Archangium primigenium: one gene and its partner. The protein of the gene in region 1 interacts with the protein of each later gene in a pairwise test. Links are inferred from orthologs where the notes say so. Each region holds a gene or a part of one and is shown in the gene's direction. Other genes may lie near its edges.

Region 1 (3,223 bases):
ATAGCCCACCTTGGCGAGGCCCGTCTGGCGGCGGATGCGCTCGTCGAAGTCGCTCAGCTCCTCGTCGTCGAAGACGTTGGCCAGCGACAGCATGGGCTCGCGGTGGCGCACCTTCTCGAACTTCTCCGCCGGCGCGCCGCCCACGCGCCGGGTGGGGGACTCGTCCGTGACGAGCTCCGGGTGGCGCGCCTCCAGCTCCTGGAGCTCGCGCATCAGCCGGTCGTATTCCGCGTCGCTCACCTCCGGGGAGTCGAGCACGTAGTAGCGGTGGTTGTGGTGGGCGAGCTCCTTGCGGAGCTGCGTGATGCGGAGGGCGTCGGCGGTTTTCGAGGCGGTCACGGCGGGAGGCTCGGCGGCTGGACGGGAATATTCTGGGGCGGTGCGGCCTTGGGCTGCGTGGGAAGCGAGGATGCCTTGACAGCTCCGGAGGTGGTCAATAACCTCGTGCGGCGCGCATGAGGTGGTTGTCCTACCCGTCAGGCGTCACTTCCCAGCACAAGGTTCCTCCACCCGCGTGGTCCCGGCAAGAAGGGATCCCGGTGCCGCCCTGAGGGCGTTTCGCGTTCCGCGTTTCCCCCGGACATCGTTCACGACATTCCCGGGCGCGTCCCATCGCGCCGCCAGTGACCCCCGCACCATGGCCAAAGCCCGTTCACCCAAGGAAAAAGTTCTGCTTCCCCCGGTTGTCGAGGAGGAGAAGCCCAAGCGGCGCTCGACACGGGCCAAGACGGTGGAGCGCGAGGAGCCGGAGAAGCCCACGCGCTCGCGCCGCACGGCGGCCCGCCGCGAGGAGGAGCCCGCGGTCGAGGCAGCCCCCGCCCCCGCGCCCCCGCGCCCGGTGCTCACGCCCATGCCGTCCCAGCCGGTGCCCGTGCGGGACGACGAGTACCAGGAGGCGCGCGCCTCCGAGGAGCCGCGGGAGGAGGAGCCCTCGGCTCCGGCCCCGGCGCCCGAGGCGACGGACGCTCCCGTGGTCACCGAGGTGACGCGCGACGGGGCGCCCATGCAGGTCATCAAGCTCAATGACCTCAAGCGCATGAAGATCACCGACCTGGCGAAGATGGCCCACGACTTCGGCATCGAGGGCTACCAGGGGCTCAAGAAGCAGGATCTCATCTTCGCGCTGCTCTCGGGCATCGCGGACAAGAAGTTCGAGGTACACGCCGAGGGCGTGCTGGAGCTGCTCAGCGACGGCTTCGGCTTCCTGCGCAGCGCGGACAGCGACTACCAGGCGAGCCCGGACGACCTCTACGTGTCGCCCTCGCAGGTGCGCCGCTTCAACCTGCGGCCCGGCGACACGGTGACGGGCCCCATCCGCCAGCCGCGCGAGGGCGAGCGCTTCTTCGCGCTGCAGAAGGTGGACAAGGTCAACTTCGCCGACCCCCTGTCGGAGGTGACGCGCGACCGCATCCTCTTCGACAACCTCACGCCGCTCTACCCCACGCGCAAGCTCAAGCTCGAGCACGACGGGGCGGAGATGACCACGCGCATCATCGACATGTTCTGCCCCATCGGCCTGGGCCAGCGCTGCCTCATCGTGGCGCCGCCCAAGGCGGGCAAGACGGTGCTCCTGCAGAACATCGCGCACGCCATCTCCAAGAACCACCCGGACGTCTACCTCATCGTGCTGCTCGTGGACGAGCGCCCCGAGGAAGTCACCGACATGGCGCGCAACGTGCGCGGCGAGGTGGTCAGCTCCACCTTCGACGAGCCCGCCACGCGCCACGTGCAGGTGGCCGAGATGGTCATCGACAAGGCCAAGCGCCTGGTCGAGCAGAAGTATGACGTGTGCATCCTGCTCGACTCCATCACCCGTCTGGCGCGCGCCTACAACACGGTGGTGCCCGCCTCGGGGAAGATCCTCTCGGGCGGCGTGGACGCCAACGCCCTGCACAAGCCCAAGCGCTTCTTCGGCGCCGCGCGCAACATCGAGGAGGGCGGCAGCCTCACCATCATCGGCACGGCGCTCATCGACACCGGCAGCCGCATGGACGAGGTCATCTTCGAGGAGTTCAAGGGCACGGGTAACTCGGAAATCGTCCTGGACCGCAAGCTGATGGAGAAGCGCATCTTCCCCACGCTGGACATCAACAAGTCCGGCACGCGCAAGGAGGAGCTGCTGCTCACCCAGGCGGACCTGGTGCGCATCACCGCCCTGCGCCAGGTGCTCCACCCCTTCACGCCCATCGACGCGATGGAGTTCGTGCTCAAACACATGCGTCCCACCGCGGCGAACGCCGAGTTCCTCGGCTCGATGAACCGCTAGACTCGGGGCCTCCTGGAGGAGGCCTTCATGTCGCGCATCCGTTGTTCTTCTCTCGCCGCCCTCGCCCTGGGGGCGGCGTTCGTTTTGCTGGCGGGCTGTGAGCCGGTGGACCTGGACTTCGGCAACATCCCCGTGTCCGAGTCCGACCGCGTCTGCTACTCGGACGCGGACTGCACGGGCAACGCGTGCTGCGGCCTGGGCACCCGGCCCACGCACGTGCAGGACGGGCCCAACTGCTCCGGGGTGCGCTGCGGCGGAGACTGTCCCGAGGACGGCCTGGAGTGTGGCCGCTGCACCGTCATCTGCCGCGACTCGCGCTGCGCGGCGGCCTGCCAGGGCTGAGCGGCCCCGGGCTCAGTCGATCGCGCCCGACAACTCGATGGCCGAGGGCTGGGTGGGCTGGGCCTTGAGGCGCGCGTAGTCGAAGCACGCCACGAGGATGGAGGCCACGGGCACCGCGAAGAGCGCGCCCACCAGGCCGAACATCTTCTCGCCGCCAATGAGGCTGAAGGCCACGATGACCGGGTGGATGCGCGCCGCCGAGCCCATGATCTTCGGGTTGAGGAAGTAGGCCTCCAGCGCGTGGATGCCGATGATCCACACGAGGATGATGACGCCCTTCTGGAAGCCGTCCGCCAGCGCGATGAGCACGATGGGCACCGAGCTCAGGATGGTGCCGAAGATGGGGATGAGGCTGAACACCGTGGCCACGCTGGCCAGCAGGAAGGCGAACTTCACCCCGAACAACAAGAGCCCGATGAAGGTGAGCGCCCCGTTGACGAGGCAGATGGTGACCTGGCCGCGCACCACGCCGGACAGCGAGCGATCGATGCGCTCGAGCAGCCGCTGGGAATCCGTGCCGTACTCGGCCGGCAGCAGGCTCGTCACGTAGGCCACGATGGCGTGCGCGTCGATGGACAGGAACGCGGCCACCATGAGGATGAAGAACATCATGAA
Region 2 (3,127 bases), 6.0 Mb from region 1 along the record:
CAACGACATTCCCCAGGACGCCGAGCACCTGCTGCGGCTCGTGTTCCTCCTCAAGGAGCTTGGGAGCGTGTCCTTCGCCGCCTCGCGTGCCCCCGCGCCCGAGGCCCCTCCGCCCGCCGCCAAACCCGCCGCACCGGCTCCGGCCGCCGCCCAGGCCCCCGCCGCCAAGCCCGCCGCGCCGGTCGCCAAGCCCGCCGCGCCCGCTCCCGCCGCCCAGGCCCCTGCCGCCAAACCCGCGGCTCCCGCCCCCGCCGCGCCGGTCGCCAAGCCCGCCGCTCCCGCTCCGGTCGCCAAGCCCGCCGCCCCCGCTCCGGTCGCCAAGCCCGCCGCCCCCGCTCCGGTCGCCAAGCCCGCCGCTCCGGTCGCCAAGCCCGCCGCTCCCGCGCCCGCTCCGATCGCCAAGCCCGCGGCCCCCGCCCCGGCCGCTCCCGCCCCGGCCGCTCCCGCCTCGGCCGCTCCAGCCGCCGCGACGGGCGCGGGCGAACTGCCCGCCCTGCGCGAGCTCGCCCAGAAGATGAAGGAGCAGAACCACTTCGAGCGCCTGGGCGTGGGCGCGGACACCAATGGCCCGGCGGTGAAGATCGCCTACTTCAAGCTGGCCAAGCAGTACCACCCGGACACGCTGCCGCCCGGCGCGCCGCCCGAGTTGGAGAAGCTCAAGGCGGACATCTTCGCCTACATCGGCGAGGCCCAGCGCGTGCTCTCCGACGAGAAGAGCCGCGTGGCCTACATCGACGAGCTCAAGCACGGCGGCAACAAGGAGGCCGAGGTGGACGTGGAGGGCATCCTCAAGAGCGAGGACCTCTTCCGCCGCGCGGGCGTCTACCTCAAGAACCGCAAGTTCGCCGACGCGGCGAAGCTGCTCGACGAGGCCATCCAGCTCAACCCCGAGGAGGCCGAGTTCTACGCCTGGCGCGGCTACGCCCGCTTCTTCACCTTCGAGGACAAGAAGCAGGGCTTCAACGAGGCCTTCCGCGACATCCAGGTGTGCCTCAAGAAGAACGACAGGGTGGCCGCCGGGCACTACTTCCTGGGAGTCATCGCCAAGCTGTGTGGGGACACGAGCGGCTCGCTCAAGCACTTCCAGAAGACCGTGGAACTGCAGCCCAACCACATCGACGCGCAGCGGGAGATCCGCATGGCGGCCCAAAAGAAGTAGGGTGCGACACCCGGGGGCGCCACCGCGCTCCCCTCATTCGAGGAGAAGCAATCTTGCCGTTGACCGGAAAGCAGCGCCGCGAGCTTCGCGCACTGGGACATCACCTGGAGCCCGTGGTCATCGTGGGCCAGTCGGGCGTGAGCGAGGGCATCATCGGCGCCGTCAACCAGGCGCTCCAGGACCACGAGCTCATCAAGGTGAAGCTCAACGAGGGCCCCGAGGAGCGCCACGACGCCGCCGAGAAGCTGGCCGAGGGCGCGGGCGCCCATCTGGTGCAGTTGTTGGGCCGCACCGTGCTCCTCTTCAAGAAGCGCGAAGAGGACTCGAAGTTCCCGAAGTTCTAGGGCGAGAAGCCCGCCGCGTGGGCGGCCTGTTCGGCGCCCACGCCCAGCCGCTCCAGGAGCCCCGGGCCGAAGTACTGCCGATGCGCCTCGCCCTCACGCGCCTCCACGCGCTCGGGCGTCTCCACGTAGCCGAGGTAGCCGTCCACGAGCCCCAGCACCGCGCTGGCCCCCGTGCGACGCGCCAGGGCCGCGCCCGCCTGCACGGTGGGCTCGCCGGGCACGAGCACCCAGCGCAAGGGCCCGAGCCGCAGCGCCCCCACCTCCCCGGTGCGCGCGGAGGAGGCACACAGGAAGTTGTCCCCCGCCGCCCGCGCGTAGCCGGGCACCAGCCGGGAGGCATCCGGCCGGGGCAGCGCCACGGACACCCGCGCGTAGCCCAGCACCGGCGCCTCGGTCACCACCGGCGCGGCCTTGTCCGCGAGCGCGTCCACCGCCTTCGCGTAGGCGACCGCCCGCTCCAGGCCCTCGGCCCCGTCCGACACCGCCGACGCGTTGCCCGAGGCCTCCTGCAACACCAGCGTCACGCCCCCCTCGGCCTCGCGGGCCTCGCTCAGGCGGCCGGGCCAGTCCGGGTCGAGCACGTCACGCCGCCGGGGGACGAGCGTGGGGTGCGCCGCGAAGAGCAGCAGTTCCGCCACGGGCCCCTCGGCGCTCCGCAGCGCCACGCGGGTGAGCGTGCCCGAGGGCGGCTCGCCTCCGGAGCGCGAACGGACGAGCCCCGGCTCCCGGGCCTCGCCCACCTCCAGGGTGACGTCGGTGAGCCGGGCGGCCGCCCGCGCCAGGGCCTCGCCCGCGCCCGTGGCCGCCGCCCGCAGGGCGTCCTCGCGAAAGCGCCCCGTGCCGGACAGCTGTGAGGCGGGACGGTGGTCATACCCGCCGAACGAGGAATGCGTATGGGTGGCCACCACCAGCACGGCGTTGAGCCCCAGGGGCGCGGCGCGCTCGCGCACCGCGGCCACCAGCGCGTCCGGCACGAGCATCAGCTCCAGGGACACCAGCCCCACCTTGAGGCCCCCCGACTCCAGCACCACCGCGCGCGCCTGGGGCGGCAGGCCGGCGCTCCGGGCCTCGGGCGGGGCGAACCCATAGCCCGCCACCACCACCGGATAGGGCGGCACCAGGGCCACCCGCGCCGCGCCGGCCTTCCACGGCCCCTCGGCCCGCGCCTGACCCAGCACCACGGGGGCGTCGTCCTTCCAGCGGCCACACCAGTTCCACGAGGCGAGCGCGTAGGCCGAGCCCACCGTCAGCACGAGCAGGGGAAGCAACGAGCGCCACCGGTGGCGACGGGAGATGGACGACATGACAAGCCCCAAGTCTCGGCGGGAACCCGGAAATTCCCGGTCCGGAAGGGGCCCGCCCGCCCGCCTCCGACTCCTCCCCACAGGAATACCCCGGAACGGAACAACCGTTCTGGAGTTCCGTTCAACACCCGAAGGGGATAAGGCACCGGCCATGTGTGGAATCTTCGGAATCGTCGGTCACCCAGAGGCTTCCAACCTGACGTACCTGGGTCTGCACGCCCTGCAGCACCGGGGTCAGGAGTCCGCGGGCATCGTCGCCTCGGATGGTGAGAGCCTGCGCGCGCACCGGGAGATGGGGCTCGTCGCGGACATCTTCACCG

The links.
Region 2: the proteins of rho (region 1) and yhbY interact in binary tests that used the Escherichia coli proteins (3 or more experiments, as listed by UniProt). The link is inferred for Archangium primigenium from one-to-one orthologs.

What each region holds. Positions count from the first base shown.
Region 1 is NZ_JADWYI010000001.1:2,813,753-2,816,975, forward strand. Bases 39-2,951 are described here. They hold rho (transcription termination factor Rho), read left to right. Parts: upstream 39-637; coding sequence 638-2,266; downstream 2,267-2,951. Other genes in these bases: ligA (NAD-dependent DNA ligase LigA), read right to left, coding at 39-339; I3V78_RS12015 (hypothetical protein), read left to right, coding at 2,294-2,608; I3V78_RS12020 (AI-2E family transporter), read right to left, coding at 2,621-2,951. Also shown: more of ligA, read right to left, coding at 1-38; more of I3V78_RS12020, read right to left, coding at 2,952-3,223. UniProt on the Escherichia coli protein: Facilitates transcription termination by a mechanism that involves Rho binding to the nascent RNA, activation of Rho's RNA-dependent ATPase activity, and release of the mRNA from the DNA template.
Region 2 is NZ_JADWYI010000001.1:8,770,853-8,773,979, forward strand. The notes cover bases 41-2,857. They hold yhbY (ribosome assembly RNA-binding protein YhbY), read left to right. Parts: upstream 41-1,212; coding sequence 1,213-1,503; downstream 1,504-2,857. Other genes in these bases: I3V78_RS35985 (J domain-containing protein), read left to right, coding at 41-1,159; I3V78_RS35995 (hypothetical protein), read right to left, coding at 1,500-2,807. In the rest of the region: more of I3V78_RS35985, read left to right, coding at 1-40; purF (amidophosphoribosyltransferase), read left to right, coding at 2,959-3,127.